Rhodohalobacter sp. SW132: one gene and its partner. The main gene of each other region encodes a partner of the protein of the gene in region 2 in a complex. Links are inferred from orthologs where the notes say so. Each region holds a gene or a part of one and is shown on either strand. Other genes may lie near its edges. The genes, in order: metK and groL.

The links.
Region 1: the proteins of groL (region 2) and metK are in contact, whole or in part, in a cryo-EM structure (PDB 8P4O), measured with the Escherichia coli proteins. The link is inferred for Rhodohalobacter sp. SW132 from one-to-one orthologs.

What each region holds. Positions count from the first base shown.
Region 1 is NZ_QUOK01000001.1:92,824-103,341, forward strand. What follows is about bases 4,366-7,310. They hold metK (methionine adenosyltransferase), read right to left. Parts: upstream 6,442-7,310; coding sequence 5,290-6,441; downstream 4,366-5,289. Other genes in these bases: DYD21_RS00400 (amidohydrolase family protein), read right to left, coding at 4,366-5,124; ruvB (Holliday junction branch migration DNA helicase RuvB), read right to left, coding at 6,532-7,310. Outside these bases: DYD21_RS00385 (glycosyltransferase family 4 protein), read right to left, coding at 1-642; DYD21_RS00390 (SLBB domain-containing protein), read right to left, coding at 654-2,384; DYD21_RS00395 (amidohydrolase family protein), read right to left, coding at 2,574-3,791; more of DYD21_RS00400, read right to left, coding at 3,811-4,365; more of ruvB, read right to left, coding at 7,311-7,554; ppk1 (polyphosphate kinase 1), read left to right, coding at 7,713-9,866. UniProt on the Escherichia coli protein: Catalyzes the formation of S-adenosylmethionine (AdoMet) from methionine and ATP.
Region 2 is NZ_QUOK01000001.1:826,842-837,321, forward strand. The notes cover bases 5,013-7,919. They hold groL (chaperonin GroEL), read right to left. Parts: upstream 7,348-7,919; coding sequence 5,677-7,347; downstream 5,013-5,676. Other genes in these bases: DYD21_RS03540 (DNA-3-methyladenine glycosylase), read left to right, coding at 5,013-5,321; groES (co-chaperone GroES), read right to left, coding at 7,408-7,695; rsmA (16S rRNA (adenine(1518)-N(6)/adenine(1519)-N(6))-dimethyltransferase RsmA), read right to left, coding at 7,874-7,919. Outside these bases: DYD21_RS21360 (hypothetical protein), read right to left, coding at 1-37; DYD21_RS03530 (class I SAM-dependent methyltransferase), read right to left, coding at 350-1,024; DYD21_RS03535 (PAS domain S-box protein), read right to left, coding at 1,042-4,038; more of DYD21_RS03540, read left to right, coding at 4,377-5,012; more of rsmA, read right to left, coding at 7,920-8,668; DYD21_RS03560 (alanine dehydrogenase), read left to right, coding at 8,915-10,129; DYD21_RS03565 (FAD:protein FMN transferase), read left to right, coding at 10,146-10,480.

The DNA of each region.
Region 1 (10,518 bases), 730 kb from region 2 along the record:
ATCGGTTTTTTTGTGAAACAGGTTCAGATCCACGCCGTTTGGGATAACGACGGTAGAGGTTCCCGACGCTCTTTTTTCAATTATTTTTTCGGATGCGGGCGTGACAGGGATCAATAGGTCGGCTTTTCGATAAAGCCATCGCTCCAGGTAGTTGCCGATTTTTACAAAGAGTGTGTTGTTCTCAAGCGCCTCTTCATTTACAACTGAATCGGGCCAGATATCCCGTATTTCAAACACAAACTTTGAGCCAAACAGCCGGGAGAGAATACATCCGGTGATTCCGGCAAAAATAGGAGGAGAGGTTACGTACACCACATCGTATTTTTTGGGATGCATCAAACAAAACAGCAGACTGCTGATCATAAAAGAGAGAAAAAACGTAATCTGCTGCCAGAAATTCCGCCTCTGGTTTGCCTTAACCCATACCCTGTTTATGGTAAGCGTATCGCTGATCTTCTCCGTGTAAGCCCATTTATCTTTAAAATTATTCGGAATATTGCCGGTGGGATAGTTCGGGATTTCACATACCACATCTACATTCCAATCGTCGCCGGAAAGAAAGCGGGTAATCGCTTCGCTTCGAACGGCGCCGGCTCCGATTTCCGGCGGATAATATTGTGACAGATATAGTATTTGTTTCAAAATAGCATGCCCTAACGTCTGATGGCTACATAGGTGGTCACTACAGCGGTAATTGTTGATACCGTGGTGAGCACCAGCTGCAGATTGCTTCTCCTCAGGTTTCTCAGCTGTATATCGTAACTTCTGGATGCCTGGAGTTCATCATAAGGTACTCTGTCCACATAGATGATATCTCCTGACTGTAATCTTGTTTCATCCGGGTTTTTCCATGCCCGGCTGCCCGATTTTATGATGAAAACCCGCTCGGTGTCGGCGGCAATCGTCATTCCGCCTGCTTGTTGCAGATAATCCTGCACACCCATCGACTCATTAAAAGAGTAGGTTCCGGGATTGTTTACTTGCCCATAGAGTACTACTGAATTAAAATCTTTTGGAATAAAAAGCCGGTCACCATCATTGATAACAGTCTGTTCAAGCTCATCGGGATCGGTTAAATCTACGTGAACGCGGTTCTCCGTATTCAGCTGATCCTCCTGCTGAAGGTACTCAAAACCCTGGGCAAGCTGATCGGAAGTTCGCTGGAGCTCCGCGACATTAAAGTCGATCGAAGGTCGTACGTTGCGTGTCTGAACCGGAGATCGCACAATGTAGGCGCTCTCACCCAGTGCGCTGCGGGTCATGCCCCCGGCCGTTTCAAGAAGCTCCCTGAGTGTGGTTTGCCTGTCCTGAATTGGAAAGTTTCCGGGAAGAATTGCCTCACCGTACACCCATGCAGAATAACTCCGGGCATCTTCTTCGAGATATGGAATAACGACTCTGTCATTCGGATAAAGTTCAAAATCCTGGCGGTTTTCATCCGTCAGTTCAAGATCAAGCCTGCTGGTTTGCTGATCTTCTGTCCGGTGAATAACCACCCGGCTTTGATCCGCCTCTTCCAGGTAACCGCCCGCCATGCTGATGAGGCGTTCAATATTATCCGCTTGCTGATATTCAAGTTGATGCGCAGAATAAACCGCGCCTGAAATAGAAATGGTTGGAGAGGTTTCCGATACTCTGGGTATGCGAACCTGGTCTCCGCTAAAAAGATAAGGGTTAGAGTCGGTATCTCCGTCACGGAAATAGCGGATCAGGTCTCCGTCAGCACGGATTGCGCCCCCATCACGCGTTACAGAAACGTTGCGGAGTGAATAATTTCGAGAGGAGAGAAGGGCTTGCTCAACTTCGCCGGGGTTCACCTGGTTCGGATCTACCGAGCCGGTATTCAGTGCGGCGTGTACCACAGCATCGAGCCGGGTACCTGCCGGCACGATATAGCGTCCGGGATAAGGGATATCGCCATGAACGTTTACCATTACGCGGCGCGGGCGATCAACGGTCAGTTTTACTTCAAATTCATTCAGTTCTTCAGCCAGGGCAGATTCAATCCTGTCGCGCGCCTCGCTGATTGAAAGGTTATTGATATCCACATTACCAACCATGGGAATATACACCTGGCCTTGTGAATTAACGGCGAGGCCACGTGCACTAATTGGGACCGTTCCGGATATATCTACAGAGAGAACATCCTGGGGACCCAGACGGAAATTTTCATCTTCCAGATAATCAGAGGCGGGTATCTGGCGGTCAAGCAGCTGAAGACCGACCTGGTCCACAAAGTAAATCTGATCTGATCCGATAATACTCTGAAAGGTGCCGGGCTGAAATCTATCTGATTGGCCGTTCTGGGCATTTCCGTTCTTACTCAACAGAAAAGAGAGCAGAATCAAGCTGCTAAGTGCTAATAGAATGCGATAAAAATGCATAAACCTAAACTCGATTATTTAAAATGGCGCAAGAAATTCTTGAGTTTTTATAGCCGAACAACCCACCTGCTGTTCGTTTATTGTGCAAAATAGCAGGCAGTTCATTCCTGATTCAGCCTGATTAAGATAACGAAGTAAATCGCTCATTGCACCTTAAAGCTGTGTAATTTATTGAACCGGATATTGAAGTTATTCACCTTCACTGACGACTTCGCCATTGATTAATACCCGGGTAACGGTCGTTGTGTATTCAAACGGATCGCCGGTAAAGAGAACCAAATCAGCCTGTTTACCCTCTTCAATGGATCCAATGGAATCTTCAAGGCCTAATACTCTTGCAGCATCAATTGTTAGTGCGCGGATCGCCTGATCGTGAGCCATTCCGTTCGCAACGGCGATAGCGGCCTCAAAATGGACAACTCGTGTTTTTGGCACATAAGCCTCGTATCCGCTCTGAAATAGAACTGTAATGCCCGCATCAGCCAGTTTTCCTGCGGTTTCGAATGAGGCATTTTCCCCGTCGCCACCCAGCCGCATCATGGTAGGATGAATAATAACCGGTACATCCGCCTCTTTGATTTCATCCATCACCATATACGCTTCTGCAGCGCCATCAAGCAGGAGTTTGAACCCAAATTCCCGCTGCAGTCTCAGGGCCGTGAGGATGTCCCTGGAGGTGTGAGCGGTAATCAGGGCGTAAATTTCTCCATTCAGAAGCTGCGTGAGCGCCTCCATTTTAAGATCACGGCTGCCATTCTCGCTCCGGTCGTTGTACTCCTGCGCCCGGATCAGCTCCTGCCGCAGCATGGCAATGGCTTTCGACCGCGTACCCGGATTGTCGAAATTATTTCTAACCACAGCTCCGATCGTCATTGCAAGGGCCGTCGTGGAATCGACCAACGCCTGGTCAACCGTTGTGCCAATTGTTTTAACGATCATGGTCTGGCCGCTGATCACTGCGCCGGGACCGTGACCGGTGTGCACGGTTGTAATTCCACGGTCGCGCAGTACTCCGACCAGTTCATCGCGGGCGTTATACCCGTCAATGGCCCTCAGCTCAGGCTGAATGGCACCGGAGAGTTCAAGCTGATCCTGATCATCATCCACATTGTAAATTCCTGCCAGGCCAACCACAGAATGGGCGTCAATAAAACCCGGAGTGACCACCGGGGCCTCAAGGATCTCGTAACCGGATGGTATTTGCACACCGGATTCCGGGCCGACCTCCTCAATGATACCGTCTGAGATCAATACTACGCCGTTGGCAATCGGTTCACCTGTTGCAGTGTACACCATTTCGCCTTTCACTGCGATCTGCTGTGCGTTTGCCTGATATACAGCGGTACAAATCAGGAGTATTGAGAGCGTGGCAAATGGCAGCTTGAATCCGGAAATTGCTGTTTTCATCTTTTTTGATAGGTTCATCTTATTTCCCTCCCTCATGTGAATGGTGGTGGCCGGATGATCCGGAAAACACTCCGTCACCTCCGGTACCAAACTTTCTGTCATCCGGGTTTTCGCGGTCCCATTCCAGTTTTCCATCAATCCAGGTCTGCTGAACCTGCGTGTAAACGCTGAACGGGTCTCCATTCAGTATGATGAAATCAGCATCTTTTCCCTCTTCAAGCGACCCGATTCTGTGGTCCAGGTCCATCATCCGGGCATTTGCGATAGTCAGCGCCTCAAGTGCCTTCTCGCGGCTCATCCCGGCACGCATTCCAAATGCCCCGCTTCGCAGAAAAAGCCTCGAGTCGGTTATTGGGTCATCGGTATGGTACGCCACATCTGCACCTGCCGCCTCCAATTTCGGCCCGATTTCATAATCCAGGTTAATAGCCTCATGTTTTCCGCCGGGAGAATCGAGCACAATGATGGATGCGGGATATCCTGAAGCGGCAATTTCTTCGGCAACCTGTCCCCCTTCACTTACGTGATGCAGCACCATCCGGTACCCAAATTCATCCGCCAGCCGAATGGCCGTTAAGATATCATCGTGGCGATGCGTGTGGTTATGCACAATCCGCTTTCCTTCCAAAACTTCGATCAGCGTTTCCATCTGTAAATTTCGCGGCGGCAATGCGTCGGGATCACCATTCGCCGCCTCTACTTTGTCGCGATACTCCTGCGCCTGGATGTAGAGATTTCTCACCATGGCTGAAGAGCGGGCCCGGGTTCCGGGAAACGGACCGGATGTGCGTATGGAGTTGGTACCGTTCGCCATTTTTAACCCGCCGTAGATGCCATTTTCCTCATCCGAATAGACGAGCATATCCTCAATTTTGTTCGCCTCTTTCAGCTTCACATACACCGTCTGGCCGCTCATCAGGTGCCCGGACCCCGGCATAATATTCGCGGTTGTTACCCCGCCCGACAGTGCTCGTTTAAACGAATCGCTGGTTGGGTTAATGGTGTCCATAATCCGAACATCGGGATGAAGCGCAGCGGATCGATCACCCCCATCTCCTTCCCCAATATGTGAGTGGCTGTCTACAAGGCCTGGCATAATCACCCGGCCCGTAACGTCAATAATTTCGGCGCCGGAAGGAATCGTGATGCTTGCTGATGGACCTACGGAGGTAATCTCACCATCCTGGATAATCAGTGTGCCGTTCGGAATAGGATCGCCTGCTACCGTGATTATTTCAGCGCCCTGAAACGCTTTCGGCTGCTCTTGTGCAATGGCTGCTGTCGCTGTAACCAGCATGGCCAGCAATACTGTAAAAGTGGATATGTATCGCATAAAGGAGAATCGATTCGTTAAAAAAGTTTCTCAATTGTACTATAAATTATTGAGCATCAAAAATGGAGGAGAGAATTGTTTCAAAAGGCAAGTGGCGATGCCAATACTGAGGAAGGAAGCTGCCGGATCACACGATGCAATCCGACAATTTATATTCTTAAGTATTTATTTTACTGCATCTGAAAGCGCATCAACAAAATCGAGCTGCTCCCAGGTAAATTCATCACGGCCGAAATGACCATATGCTGCCGTTTTCTGGTAGATCGGCTTTCTCAGATCAAGCCGTTTAATAATGCCGGCTGGAGTCATATCAAATAATTTATTTACCACCCGGGCCAGTTCAATGTCGCTCACTTTGCCGGTTCCGTATGTATTTATGTTGATGGATACCGGGTCCGGCACCCCGATCGCATAAGCGATCTGCACAAGGCACTCTTCGGCCAGTTCAGCCGCCACAATATTTTTTGCGATGTGGCGGGTTGCATATGCCGCGCTGCGATCTACTTTTGTAGCATCTTTTCCGCTGAATGCGCCGCCGCCGTGAGCTCCCCGGCCTCCATACGTATCAACAATGATTTTACGCCCCGTAAGTCCGGTGTCGCCGTGCGGGCCGCCAATCACGAATTTCCCGGTTGGATTGACGTGCAAAATGGTATTTCCATCAATCAGATCCTTGGGTATCACAGCTGATACAAGATGCTTTTTGATATCTGATTTAATCTCGTCCTGCGAAACACCCTCATCATGCTGCGTTGAAAGTACAATCGTATCCACCCGTTTAGGCTGGTTCTCATCGTCATACTCAATGGTAACCTGGCTTTTACTGTCAGGCCCGAGATAAGGCATCAATGCAGTTTCTTTGCGAATATGTGCAAGAGTTTTCAGCAGCTCATGAGAATACTGCAGAGACATCGGCAGATAGGCATCCGTTTCAGAGGTGGCGTATCCGAACATCATTCCCTGGTCGCCGGCGCCTTCTCCTTTATCTTCTTTTGCATCCACGCCCTGTGCAATTTCGGGACTCTGCTGGTGGATAGTGGTGAGCACGCCGCATGAATCGGCATCAAAACGATAACTCGCTTTCGTATAGCCAATATCGCGAATGACTCCGCGCACGATCTCCTGAACATCCACGTATGAATCGGTTGTAACTTCACCTGATACGACGGCCAGGCCGGTTGTGACCAGCGTTTCAACCGCAACCCGCGATTTTGGGTCATCGGTTAGCATAGCATCGAGAATGGCATCAGAAATTTGGTCGGCAATTTTATCGGGATGCCCTTCAGAAACGGACTCAGAGGTAAATAAATTTTTCATTCAAAAATTGACTGCTTATTGGATTTAAAACGGCAGTAAAAGTACAAAATATTCTTTTGATTCACACAGGCAGGCAAAGATTATCACGGATTAGTCATCGGCGTTAAACAGATCGGTTTCACTACCGGTCGGGTTCACCCCGAGATAACGATAGGCTTTTGGGGCGGCAATTCTGCCTTTTGGTGTTCTCTGCATAAACCCTTCTTTGATCAGGAATGGCTCGTACACTTCTTCGATTGTCCCTTTATCTTCACCCACGGCAACGCCGAGCGTTCCCAGCCCAACCGGGCCGCCGCTGTAATTTTCGATGATCGCTTTCAGAATTCGTATATCCATATCATCCAGGCCGTTGTGATCAACATCCAGGGCGTTCAGTGCTTTGTCTGCGATGGCGTCGTCAATTGAATCAAGGCCGTCTACCTGGGCAAAATCGCGGGTACGCCGGAGCAGCTTATTCACAATTCTTGGTGTACCGCGGCTTCTGCGCGCGATTTCATGGGCTCCTTTTTCAGTGATCCCAAAATTAAGAATGTGAGCGGTCCTCAGGGCGATCCGCTGCAGTAGTTCCACATCGTAGTAATCAAGCCGCATGTCAATTCCGAAACGGGCTCTCAGTGGTGCTGTCAGCAGCCCTTTTCGGGTTGTTGCGCCTACCAGCGTAAACCGGTTCAGGTCGATCTGCACACTACGTGCATTCGGGCCGGAATCGATTACGATATCGAGCTTATAATCCTCCATAGCAGAGTACAGGTACTCTTCGATCACCGGGTTCAGCCTGTGAATTTCATCAATAAAAAGAACATCACCCTCTTCCAGGTTGGTAAGCATTCCTGCGAGATCCCCCGGTTTTTCCAGTACCGGCCCGGTTGTGGGCTTAATCTGGCCTCCCATTTCTTTCGAGATAATATAGGCAAGGGTAGTTTTGCCAAGGCCTGGCGGCCCGGAGAGGATTACGTGATCCAGCGCTTCACCCCGTTTTTTTGCTGCCTGGATAAATACACTCAAATTGTTGATCACTTTTTGCTGCCCGACAAACTCCTGCAGCGTGGACGGGCGCAGCGACTCTTCTGAAAGCTGATCTTTGTTTTCCGGGTCTAAAAGCGGATTTTGCACAATGGAGCAGTATTAAATTCGGTTTATAATTTGTTAATTGTAGCATCGTAACTTACAAAGAATTTCACGCCGAATCTCAGCGTGTTACCGGAATAACGAAACCGTTTTCATCCATTTTTGATGCAAGCGGAGAACCAATAGTAAATAAATCCAGACCTGTGGATAAGAGCAGCAGTAAAAAAAATATAAACCTGGACCGAACTGAAGTCATCGGGGCATATATTTCTGGCCCTGACTATTTTTTGAACTACGAACTCAGCTGGCTTCAGTTCAACTGGCGGGTGTTAGCCCAGGCGGAGGATCCCTCCATTCCGCTGCTCGAAAGAATAAAATTTATCGGCATTGTATGCTCCAATCTCGATGAGTTTTTCCAAAAACGGGTTGGAGGCTTAAAACGTCAGCTGCATGCGGGAGTTACCCGGCTTTCAGTTGACGGCCGGACGCCCGAAAAGCAGCTTCGTGAAGTTCGCAAAGAAGTTCTGAAGATGATCCACGCCTATCGAACCTGTTATTTCGAAACACTGCTCCCGCAGCTCGAAAAAGAGGGTGTTCAGATCGTGAGATACAGCAAGCTGAGTAAAGAATTAAAACGTAAAGCGGAAGAGTTTTTTGAGTCTCAGCTCTACCCCATTATCACCCCGCTCGCCGTGGATGAAGCACATCCTTTTCCCTTTATTTCTAATAAAAGCCGGTCTTTGGCTATTAAACTGCAGAATCCACAAACAGGTGATCATCATTTTGCAAGGATTAAAATTCCGTCCAATCGTCCGCGATGGATCACTCTAAAAAAAGGAAAAGGCATCCGGATTCTTGTCTCTATCAGCGATATCATCACAGAAAAAATCGATCGTTTCTTTTCGGGGATGAAGGTCGAATCGGTGCATCTTTTTCGCGTCACACGAAATGCGGATGTAGAACGGCAGGATGAAGAGGCAGATGATCTGCTGGAGATGATTGAGGATGAACTTCGGGAGCGGCGGTTTGCGGAAATTGTTCGCCTTGAAATTGACAGCCGAACACCTGCAGATGTGAAAGAATATCTAATGAAGAACCTGAAAATCAAAAAGAAAGACATTTTTGAGATGGATGGCCCAATCGGCCTGGCCGACTGCACCCAGCTCTACGATTTTGACGGGCTGGATCACCTGAAATACGAAAAGTGGGTTCCGGCACTGCATTCCGTTTTTCGCCATAATACTGATGAGGAGCTTCCCGACATTTTTGATACGATCCGAAAGGGTGATTTTATAGTTCATCATCCCTATCACAGTTTTGAGCTAACAACTCAGCGGTTTATCGAGGAAGCAGCAAAAGACCCCGGTGTGCTCGCGATCAAGCAAACCTTATACCGCACCTCAAGTGATTCGCCATTGATGCATTCGCTTATAAAGGCTGCGGATGATGGTAAACAGGTTGCGGTGCTCGTTGAGCTGAAAGCTCGGTTTGATGAACAGAGGAACATCACCTGGGCACAGAAACTTGAAAAAGCAGGCGTTCATGTATCCTATGGAATATCAGGGCTGAAAATTCATTCAAAAATGACAATGGTCGTCCGCGAAGAGCGTGGAGAACTGGTTCGATACGTGCATATCGGCACAGGGAATTATCATCCACATACTGCGCAGCTTTATGAAGACCTGGGTTATTTCACCTGTGATACTGAAATAGCAGGGGATGTCACCGATGTTTTTAATCTGCTCACCGGGTACGCGCCGGATCAAACCTATAAAAAACTGCTGGTGGCCCCGCGTCATATGCGCGGTTCAATTATTAAAATGATTGATGGAGAAATTGAAGCAGCTGAAAATGGAAATGGCGGAAAAATAATTGCGAAGATGAATAGTCTTGAAGATCCTCTGACAATCGAGAAATTGTACCAAGCGTCTCAGGCTGGAGTTGAAATAGACCTGATTGTCCGGGGAGTGTGCCGTCTGATCCCCGGGAAAAAGGGGCTGAGTGAAACGATACGCGTCCATTCCATTATCGGACGGTTCCTGGAACATTCAAGGTGTTTTTACTTCAAAAACGCTAAAAAGCATCGATACTGGATTGGGTCTGCAGATTGGATGCACCGAAATCTTGATGCACGGGTAGAGGTGTTAACCCCCATTCAGGACAAGGGGTTGAACTTGTACTTGAAATTTCTCTTGCAGCTCTATTTACGGGACAATCAACTCAGATGGATGATGCAGTCTGACGGATCTTACAAGCGGATTCAAATAAATAAAGATGAAAAAGCCATTTCCGTCCATGAACAATTAATGGATCACATTAAAAACAACAACAATCCAATACCAAAGTCGATGGACTAATTGTTCAATTCAGATTTTTCGTAATCTATTGATTTATACTAACCTGAACTCGATTCTTAAAATACAACCATAAAAGTCCACCTTAGAGAGGCTGTGAGAAAATTAATTTCAAAAGAAATTGCGCCAAAGTAAATAAAGATTTCTTGTACATTCTGCTCCCAGTCTTTCTGATCCACCCCCGCTCTATCGCGCCTAACGGGACTTGACAGGGAGGGGAGTTTCGAGATACATTCATGGCCTTAAAAAAGTTAAGTTGGCCTGAATTTGAGTCTTTAATTTCTCACAACCAATAGAAAAGGGCTCCTCTATTATCCCGCGCCAGCTGGTGTTTTTCCAGTCCCGACTATCAGGGCGAGATTGAGATGTTATCCATCAGAATAGGGGAAAAGTCTATGGACACCCCTCTAATTCTCCCTTTTTTAGGGCAATGTCACTAACGTTGATGACTTTTTTCAAAGGGAACCAAATGAGCTGATATACTCAACAACTTTTTATCAACTTTTGAATAGTCCGGCCTTTGATTACTGAAGGAGGTGTTTGGTTTGCGGGGAGTGTATGCGATGTTTGTAAAAACTACCGGCCAAATCTAAGATTATTGTCACTAAGTGATATGGACCTTTGTTTTTACATCGCAAAACGGACCGCAAATCCC
Region 2 (10,480 bases):
GCACAACCACAATTTCATCCATCAAAGCCAGCAGCAATAATACCGGGGCGGATTTATGTTACGGGTTCGAATTTGAGTTTTCGTAGCGGATCGGCGGTCCGCAGTACGTAACCCGGATCGCTGATCCAGGAGGGCGATGCATCTGGCAAAACCACAATCCCAACCATCAAATCCGGCAGCAATCATACCGGGGCGGATTTATGTTTCGAGTTCTGTTTTTGGGTTTACGTGGCGGATCGGCGATCCGCAGTACGTTACCCGGATCGCTGATCCGGGAGGGCGATGCATCTGGCACAACCACAATTCCAACCGTCAAAGCCGGCAACAATGATACCAGGTCGGATTTATGTCACGAGTTCGAGTTTGAGTTTACGTGGCGGATCGGCGATCCGCGGTACGTGGCCTCAACGTAAAAGAATTTCCAGAAGCGGAACGACCAGTGTGCTTCTGAGCTGATGTCAAAACCACTCCCCGTAAGCAACGTTTTCAATTCAGACAGCGACCGGGTATTGATGTTTTCCGGCGAAAGCAGGGAAATAATCTTGTTTGGCAGATGGAACCACCCTTCCCGGTTCCAATCGAGGATTTTTACTGTGCCTTCAGGCTTTAGGACGGTTCGCATCGATTCTGTTACAAGGTGCTGATCTGTATAATAATGAAAGGAATTCAGGCAGGTGATGTGATCAAAACGGTTCTTTTCAAAGGGTAATTTTTCAGCCGGGTGACTGGTAAATGCAACATGGTTAAACTTCTTCAGCCTTTTTTTTGCAATCTGCAGCATTCCATCTGACGGATCATTCAGAGTAATTTTCACATCTGGAAATTTCAGGAGTATTTGTTCTGCAAGTATTCCTGTTCCGCCACTTATGTCCAGAATATGATCACCCGGACTAAAATTCAGCCGATCCATAAATTTATCATGCGTATGCTTCAGGTAGGCAGAATAGCCTTTATCATATTTTTTTGATAACCGATCATAATGACCTACCGTTTTTTGAATGTTTTTATCTGATGAGTCAGCCATCACCTCTCAATTTACAATTATCGAATAAAAGAACTTCCGCTTCCTTTGGCGTCCGTAATCGAAAATTTCAGTGTAAAGAGTGTGCCTTCACTGCTTGATGAGTACGTTTTTTTACCTTTAAGTTGTTCGGTAAGCAGGTCAATCAGCTGAAGCCCCATCGAGCCGCCATCGATTCGATCAAAGTTTTCCGGAAGTCCGATACCATCGTCCTCTATCTGTAAAGTCACATTATCGCCGTTTTTTTGGAGTATAATCGTAATTTTACCGGTTTTACGGCCTTTATACCCATGTTTTAAAATATTTGTGATAATTTCATTCACAATCAGCGAACACGGTAATCCCTGGTTAATACTCAGTTCCACCTCTTCCAGTTGAAATATCAGTGAGATATCCACATCAAACTGCATGGTATTTACAATACTGTTTACCAGCCGCTCTAATCCTTCGGCAAACCTTAGCCGGGAAAAACTGTTCGATTTGTAGAGCTGTTCATGAATTGCGGCGATCGATTTGATCCGCATCACATTACTCATGAGCTGATTATTCAGTTCCGGGTCACTGCTGTTCATCGCCTGGATTTCCATCAGGCTTGAGACAACTGCCAGGTTATTTTTCACCCTGTGATGAACTTCCGCCAGTAGAGTTTCTTTCTCTTTGAGTGAGTCAAGAATATTTTTCTCCTGTATTTTCTGTTCGCTGATGTCTCTTCCAATAAATACCCAGTGTGTATATTTTCCATCCCGATCCTGTACCGGTACACTGGATGAGAACAGCCAGAACGGGTCCCCATTTTTTCTATAGTTTATAATTTCGATATCTGATGTTTCATACCGTCTCATTGACTCCCGAAGCTCCTCAATTTTTAGCTGATCCGTCTTCGGGCCATTCAAAAATCCGAGTGTGCTGCCCACAACTTCATCCTCAGGATAGCCGGTCATTTCTGTAAACGCCTGGTTAACATACAATACTTTGCGGCCGGGCAGATCATTGGGCTCCGCTTCCGTAATCACAACAGACTCATTGGTGTTGGTAATCACCGATTCCATCAGTTTAAGCTGTTCCTGTTCTTTCACTCTGCTAGTTACATCCTGCATCGCGCCGATCATCCGCTGCGGTTCGCCTTCATCATCTTTAATCAGAAATGCACGGTCGTAGATATGTTTAAAACTTCCATCAGCCGTGCGAAACCGGTATTCCATCTGGAATCTGTTTTTTCGATAGGCGATGGCGCTGCGCAGCTGCTGACTGACGTGAATTAAATCATCCGGATGAATTTTATCCCGCCACCAGGAGGCCATATTGCTTACTTCGGCCATATCATACCCGAACATCGAATGGATATTATCATTGTAGATCATCTGATCACCTGAAAGCTCAAAATCCCAGATGGTATCACTGGTTGCACGTGATACAATTTCATAGCGGTCGACCGTATTTTTGAGCTTTTCGTTTGCCGAGAGCATACTCTCTTCAAAGTATTTACGGTCGGATATATCTACCATCATTACGGTGTTCAAAATATCACCGCTGTTATCCTGGAAAACGACAGATGAAAATTCGCAGGGAATACGCGTACCGTTTTTATGGATACCATACAACTCCCCTTTCGTACGGCCCTTAGCATCTCTCTCTTCAAGCTTATCTTTCAGCCCCGGACTTTTCGGATCGATAAACCCCTGCCGGCCAATTTCCCGAAATTCATCAACCGTATATCCAAACAGAGTACACGCCATTGGATTTGCCTCCAGTATGGTACCATCCGGACGTGAAACGAAAAATGCTACCAGTGAATTTTCAAAGATCGAACGATATTTTTCCCGCTCTGCAAGTTTTGCCAGCTCTTCTCGCTTTCGATCGGTTATATCGATCATAATTCCGCGCAATTTCGACGGTTTACCGTCTTCGTGAATCACGGTCACTACATCTTTCAGCCAAACATATTCCCCTGAGGCTGACCTCATCCTGTATTCAAAATCGTGGTTTCTCCCCTCCTTGGACTCGCTTTTACAATACGACACCACATGATCCACTTCATTGGGATGAATATGATTTTGCCAGAACTCCGGATCTGCAAGCCACTCTTCGGGCGAATAACCAAGAATTTCTTTTGATTGCGGGCTCACATAGCTGAAGAGAAAGGTTTCGGCATCTGCTTCCCAAGAAATTCCGTCCAGGGTTTGAATAAGCGATTGATACAGCTCTTCCGTCTGGTTAAGCCTCTGTTTTATCGCAACTTGTTCGGTGATTTCCCTGAAATTGTCCACAATCCCGTTAATATCGGGATCGTGCAGCATATTGGTGATGGTTCCGGTAAACCAGCGCCAGCTGCCATCTTTGTGTTTCATTCGGGCGGGAGTTACCTCAATCGGTTTGCCGGGATGCTCCATACATAGTTGCAGTTCCTCACCAACGTGCTGCATGTCATCTGGATGAATCGAATTCATCATATCGAGGCCGAGCGCCTCCTTCTGCGTGTACCCGAGAATTTTTTCTACTGTGGGGGAAACGTAGCTGGGTTTTCCTTCCGGCGAAAGAATAAAGAGCACATCGTTTCCGCGTTCCACAAGAGCACGAAACCGGGCTTCATTTTTTCGCATATCCTGCTGGGTCTGTCCGGATATCTCCCGAACGGTTTGCAGAATAAATTCTACGTTGTTTTCTTCATCAAAAATCGGTGTATGATGTGGATGATAATAGTTCTTTTGGAAGGTCCCGCTCTCTTTATCAAAAAGATCGTAGCGCTGTATCGATACTGAATTAGGCTCACCGGTCCGGATTACCTCATCCAGAAGTTTTTTGAGATTTTCTGCACTGTTATATTCATCATCAGCCGGATTATCCGGGAAGATGTCAAAGTGACGGTGCCCGATCAATTCTTCGCGGCTTTTGCCTGAAAGTTGGATAAACGCCTCGTTCGCATCCGCTATTTCAAAATCCGGACTGTTCGCACGGATAAGAACTGCCGGCTGGGGCAACGATTGAAATATTGAGAGATAAGGATTTTCTTTTCCCATATTCGATTTCTGAGAGCTCCTTTAGACTTTCATATTTTTAATAACCAGATTGGAAAACGATCACATATCGTCCGTCATTTCCCCAATAACGCGTAATTTCGCTTCAACTACAACGTATGTCCTTATGTTCTCAGGTATCCTTAGTTACCCCGACTTACTTGTTCACACAGACACCTGAAAATTATGTACCTTTAATGGCTGATATTTATCACCTTATCGGCACACACTCCCATCTCATTAACAATTATACATGCAGATCTTACAACCCCGGAGATAATTTCGATATCTTTATGTTTACCTTTCTTCGATCCTAATTTTAACATTTAAGAGAACACCTGATGTCATCCTGGACCCTGAAATCCACACCGCCGCACGACTGGTTTATCTGCCTCGATATCGATCCCTATTTTGATCACGAGCATGAGCCGGTGAAGATTTTTGAAGAGGGATTTACCCGCCCGCTGCCGCTGAAAGAGCGTGATGTGGTAGTGACCATCTTTTTTAACGGTGATCCTGAAAACCCGGAGTTCCATATTGAATCGCCGGAAGATCTGTCGAAAGAGGAGGTTTCACAGGCAAACGAAACGCTGGCCCGAATTTTAGGCACCGGTCTGGATCTGCGTCCGCTTTATGAAAAGGCTGAAAATGACCCTGTACTCGGACCAAAACTGACGGAGTATTACGGATTGAAACGGATGTCGCGCGGAACACTGCTGGAAGATATTATCTACCGCATTGTGCAGATGCAGCTCTCTCACAAACCCACAGCCAAAAAGATGGCGTTTAAAATGCGCGAAGCGTACGGCACACACCTGACCCACAACGACAAAACCCTTCCCGCCTGGCCGCGCCCGTTTCAGCTGGCCAAAGCCGATCCCGCACAGATTCGTAAAATGGGTCCTACGCTGCGAAAAGGCGAATACCTTGTGGGCCTTGCACAGGATATTCTCGCCGGCGAAGTGAGTATGGAGTGGCTTGATAAAGAGGCGAGCCCACAGGAGTTTTTCGATACCATCTCGAAAGTCAGAGGCGTGGGCCCCACCTCAGCCCAGGACCTGATGCTCTTCCGCGAACGGACCGATGCCGTGTTTCCGAGCAACATCAAAAAAGGCGAAGAGAAAGGCCTTCGCAAATGGATCATCATGAGCTACGGCGGTGATCCGGCTAATACATCAGAAAAACAGTTCCGGGAGATGATTTCAACCTGGAAAGGTTACGAAGCTGCCGCTATTGAATTTCTATTTGTGGATTATATGATTGGGCGGAAGAAGAGGAGTAGTTAAACAGATGAATAGATGAACAGATGAACAGATGAATGTCGAACTGTTGAAATTTATGAAACAGATTCTACTTTCTCGGTTCGTTAGTTTTTTCCCTGCGGGATTTTTCTGTGGACCTGAATAAATAACCATTCACTTCCACTCAACAATTCAACTTCGCACGTAGTGCGAAACTCAACAGCATGCGCAGCATGCCCCCTCAACAGTTTAACCCAAAACAGTTCCTTGCTCGGAAATTCATCGGATGAAAAAGACAATCATCCGATGAAGACACAAAAAAAACCCCGCCCTGCTTTCACAGAACGGGGTTTTTTGATTTCATTCGGCTGATGCCAAATGGGTCAGTTTAAGCGGTGATTTACATCATTCCGCCCATGCCTCCCATTCCGCCCATGCCGCCGGGCATTCCACCGCCGGGCATGCCGCCACCGTTGTCGTCATCATCATTCTTTGATGGTTTCTCAACAACAACTGCTTCGGTTGTCAGCATGAGGCTGGCAACAGATGCCGCATTTTCAAGTGCGGAGCGTGTAACTTTGGTTGGGTCGATTACGCCTGCTTTAATCAGGTCTTCGTAGACACCGGTTCTGGCGTTGTAGCCAAATCCATCTTTGCCTTCGAGTACTTTCTGTACTACAATCGATCCTTCAACGCCGGCATTGTTAGAGAGTGCGCGAAGCGGTGCTTCGAGTGCACGTTTCACAATGTCGAAGCCTACTTTCTCATCTGCAATATCAGACTTCAGCTTGTCGAACACTTTCAGTGTTCTGAGGTAAGCCACGCCGCCGCCGGGAACAATTCCCTCTTCAACAGCAGCACGTGTTGCGTTCAATGCATCTTCCACACGGGCTTTCTTCTCTTTCATTTCTACTTCAGAAGCAGCGCCAATATAGAGCACGGCAACACCGCCACTCAGTTTAGCAAGACGCTCCTGCAGTTTTTCACGATCATAATCAGAATCGGTATTCTCAATTTGAGATTTGATCTGGTTGATGCGTGCTTTGATATCATCATTCTTGCCTTTACCGCCAACAATAGTAGAATCATCTTTTGTGATGTTCAGTCTGTCAGCCTGGCCAAGGAAATCAAGCGTTGCGTTTTCAAGCTTGTAGCCACGCTCTTCGCTGATTACGGTACCGCCTGTCAGAATTGCGATATCTTCGAGCATCGCTTTTCTGCGGTCGCCAAAGCCGGGAGCTTTAACTGCAGCTACTTTCAGTGATCCGCGCAGTTTGTTCACTACGAGAGTTGCCAGCGCTTCGCCTTCAATATCTTCTGCGATAATGAGGAGAGGCTTGCCGGTTTGAATCACTTTCTCAAGAATAGGAAGCAGATCCTTCATGTTCGTGATCTTCTTGTCGAAAATCAGGATGTATGGATCTTCCATTTCGGTCGTCATCGTTTCGCTGTTTGTCACGAAGTACGGTGACAGGTAACCGCGATCGAACTGCATACCTTCTACAGTTTCGAGATAGGTTTCGGTTCCTTTGGCTTCTTCAACGGTAATCACACCATCTTTACCCACTTTTTCCATCGCTTGTGCAATGAAAGAACCGATCTCTTCGTCGCCATTGGCGGAAATCGTTCCAACCTGCTTGATGCTGTCGAGGCTGTCGCCTACAGGCTTGCTGAGGTTCTGAAGCTCTTTCACAACTTCAACAACTGCCTTGTCAATGCCTCTTTTGAGGTCCATTGGATTGGCACCGGCAGTCACGTTTTTCAGGCCGGTCTGGATGATAGACTGCGCAAGTACGGTTGCTGTAGTTGTTCCGTCACCAGCATTATCGTTGGTTTTGGAAGCCACTTCACGCACCATCTGTGCGCCCATATTTTCTACTCTGTCGGAGAGTTCAATCTCCTTGGCTACTGTAACACCATCTTTGGTTACGGTTGGCGCACCAAAAGACTTCTCAATAACAACATTACGTCCGCGTGGGCCTAATGTAACTTTTACTGCGTTTGCAAGCTTATCAACGCCGCGCTTCAGCGCGTCGCGTGCATCCGCATCATAATGAACTAATTTACTCATATCTTTAACTGATTTAGTTAGTGTTTAAAATTGTGTCGTTCAGAATCTTGATATTTTTTGTTACGAGACAATTCCGAGGATGTCGGATTCTCTCATAATCAGGTACTCTTCACCTTCCAGTGTTACTTCGGTTCCTGAATACTTTCCGTAAAGGATCTCATCTCCTTCTTTTACGGTGATGTCAACTTTGGTGCCATTTTCAACTTTTCCGGGTCCCGCAGCAACTACAGTTCCTCTTTGTGGTTTCTCTTTTGCTGTATCGGGAATAATGATTCCGGAACTGGTTTTTTCTTCAGCTTCTATCGGGCGTACAAGCACGCGATCGCTTAAAGGTTTAATATTCGCCATTGGTATGACTCCTTATGATTTGAGTTAATGGTTATTTATAAAGTCTTGCGCGCATTTAATTCAAAAAGCGCTTGCTTAGGTAAGTCATTTCGCAACATCCGTACCAAACTGATTGTTTGTGGCAAAGAGGCGATCAAAATCTCTTTATGGCAAAATAGAGGGGCGTTTTGGCCTGATTTTATGCCATTCCCGGCTCAAAGGTGCCAAGTTGTTCAAGACGGGCTGTCAACTTTTCATACATGGCAGGAGCCAGCGCCTCGGCACGCAGGTTAAAATCAAATTCATCGGCCGGCAGTTCTGTATTTAGCCGCTTAAGGGCATTGCTCAGTTTTTTTCTGCGCTGGTTGAACGCCATCCGAACCACTGTTTTCAGATGATCGTCGCTGCAGGCAAGGCTGGGTTTGTTGAACCGAAGCTGAACAACGGCGCTCATTACATTTGGCGGAGGGGAAAAAACCTGCGGCGGCACATCAAACAATATTTCAGGTGTACACATCAGCTGTGTCTGAACGCTGAGAATCCCGTACGTTTTATTTTTCGGCTCGGCCACAATTCGCTCGGCCACTTCTTTCTGCATCATCAGTGTTGCGGTTTCGAGGTGCGAACGATAATGGAGCAGTGAAAAGAGAATCTGGCTGGTAATGTAATAGGGCAGGTTCCCAATTACATGAACAGGCCGGGTATTGTCAGACAAGACATCCGACCAGTCTACTTTCAGAATATCATTTTTGATGATATGCAGATCTGGCAGGGTTTGCTGCAGATGCTCCACCATCACCGGGTCGATCTCAATTGCGGTCAGATTTGGATACACTTCAACCAGCTGCTCCGTAAGCGCGCCGTCGCCTGGACCAATCTCCACAACCCGATCTTCCGGCTCTGCAGGAATGGAACCGGCGATTTTTGAAATCATATGTTTATCGCGTAAAAAATGCTGACCAAGGCTCTTCTTTTTACGGGGTTGATGATTCATGAGCTGAGTTTAGGTAGAGAATTATTTTTTTGATAGTTTATCCGGTTCTGTCTCAAAGGTACGAAGTCTGCAAGTATCACAAAGAGTTTGTTGCAAATTATCTCTGAATGTGATTGCCACTTATTTTGATCTAAAATTCTCCTATTTTCCACCCCACACTTGCAACTCAACCCTTTTTATGTAGTTTACAGGGTTGTTTTCTATCAGAAACAAAATCTTCACTAACCGACCGCATTACCCAGCCTCATGGAACTTAATCCACTTGATACAGAGCAGATCGGAATTCAGACGCTTGAAAAAAGCCTCATGAAATCTTCAACCAGCCGGTCGCTGAAAATTGGACTTCCAAAAGAGATCTCAAATGATGAACGGCGGGTTTCGCTCACTCCCGGGGGCGTATCCACCTTGGTGGCCAACGGTCATGATGTATGGATCGAAAAAAACGCGGGAATTGACGCCCACTTCTCCGACCAGGAATACGCTGATGCCGGCGCTGAAATTTCGTACAGCGCGGAAGAGCTATTCAGCCAGTCTGATCTTATAGCCAAAGTGGCTCCTCCCACAATGAACGAGCAGGAGTGGATGAAACCAAATCAAATCCTGGTTTCTGCCCTGCATCTGGGTCACACTCGATATGAATTCCTGAAAAACCTGATCGAAAAAGGTGTATGTGCGATCGGGTACGAATTTATAAAAGGAAAAGATAATGAATTCCCGATCGTGCGGATGATGCATGAAATAACCGGATCGATGGCGGTTCAGATTTCCACTCACTACCTGGAAAACAACAGCGACGGGCAGGGAATTATGCTTGGCGGAATATCGGGCGTGCCCCCGGCAACCGTTGTGATTCTGGGCGCCGGAATTACGGGCGAATATGCTGCGCGAACAGCTCTCGGCTACGGTGCACAGGTTTTTGTGATGGACAATGACCTCGCAGCGCTTCGCCGGCTCGAAAATGCTCTCGATCGACGGATTGTTACCGCAACGGCCAATCACCACTATCTCACCAAAGCGATGGGATTTGCCGATGTTGTGATCGGTGCTGCAATGACCGAAGGAGACCGTGCACCGTGCTGGGTTACGGAAGAAATGGTTCAGAAAATGAAACCGGGAAGCGTGGTTGTCGATGCAGTAATAGACCAGGGCGGATGCATCTCAACGAGCGAGCCAACTACACATTCAAACCCCGTGTTTACAAAGTATGATGTAATTCACTACTGCGTGCCGAACATACCATCAAATGTAGCGCGAACCGCAACCTACGCACTAAACAATGTTTTGGTGCCGTACGTACTGGAACTCGGATCCGCGGCCACCATACATGAATGTCTCTGGCACCATTCTGCTCTCCGTAACGGCACTTATATTTACAAAAAACATCTCACCAAAAAATCACTCGCCAAACTTTTTGATATCCCCTACCGCGAAATCGATATGCTGATCGCTTCACAAATTTAAAGCGGCAACCATCGCTATGTTCAAAAATCTTTATTCGCTTCCAGCTTATTTATCGACAACCGTTTTCCTTCTTTTTCTCTTTCCTGCATTAACCCTGTCGCAGGATCTGCAGCGATACGATTTTCAATCCCGCCATATGGGTTCTCAGGTTCAGATTATGCTCTATTCTGCATCGGAAGAAGAAGCTGAAAACGCGGCGAATTCTGCGTTTGACCGTATTGAAGAGATCAATCAGAGCATGAGTGATTATATTGATGAGAGTGAGCTAAACCGGCTATCGCGATTGTCGGGTTCAGGAGAGTGGATGGAAATCAGCCCCTCTTTTTTTGATGTATTGAAAATGTCGGTGTG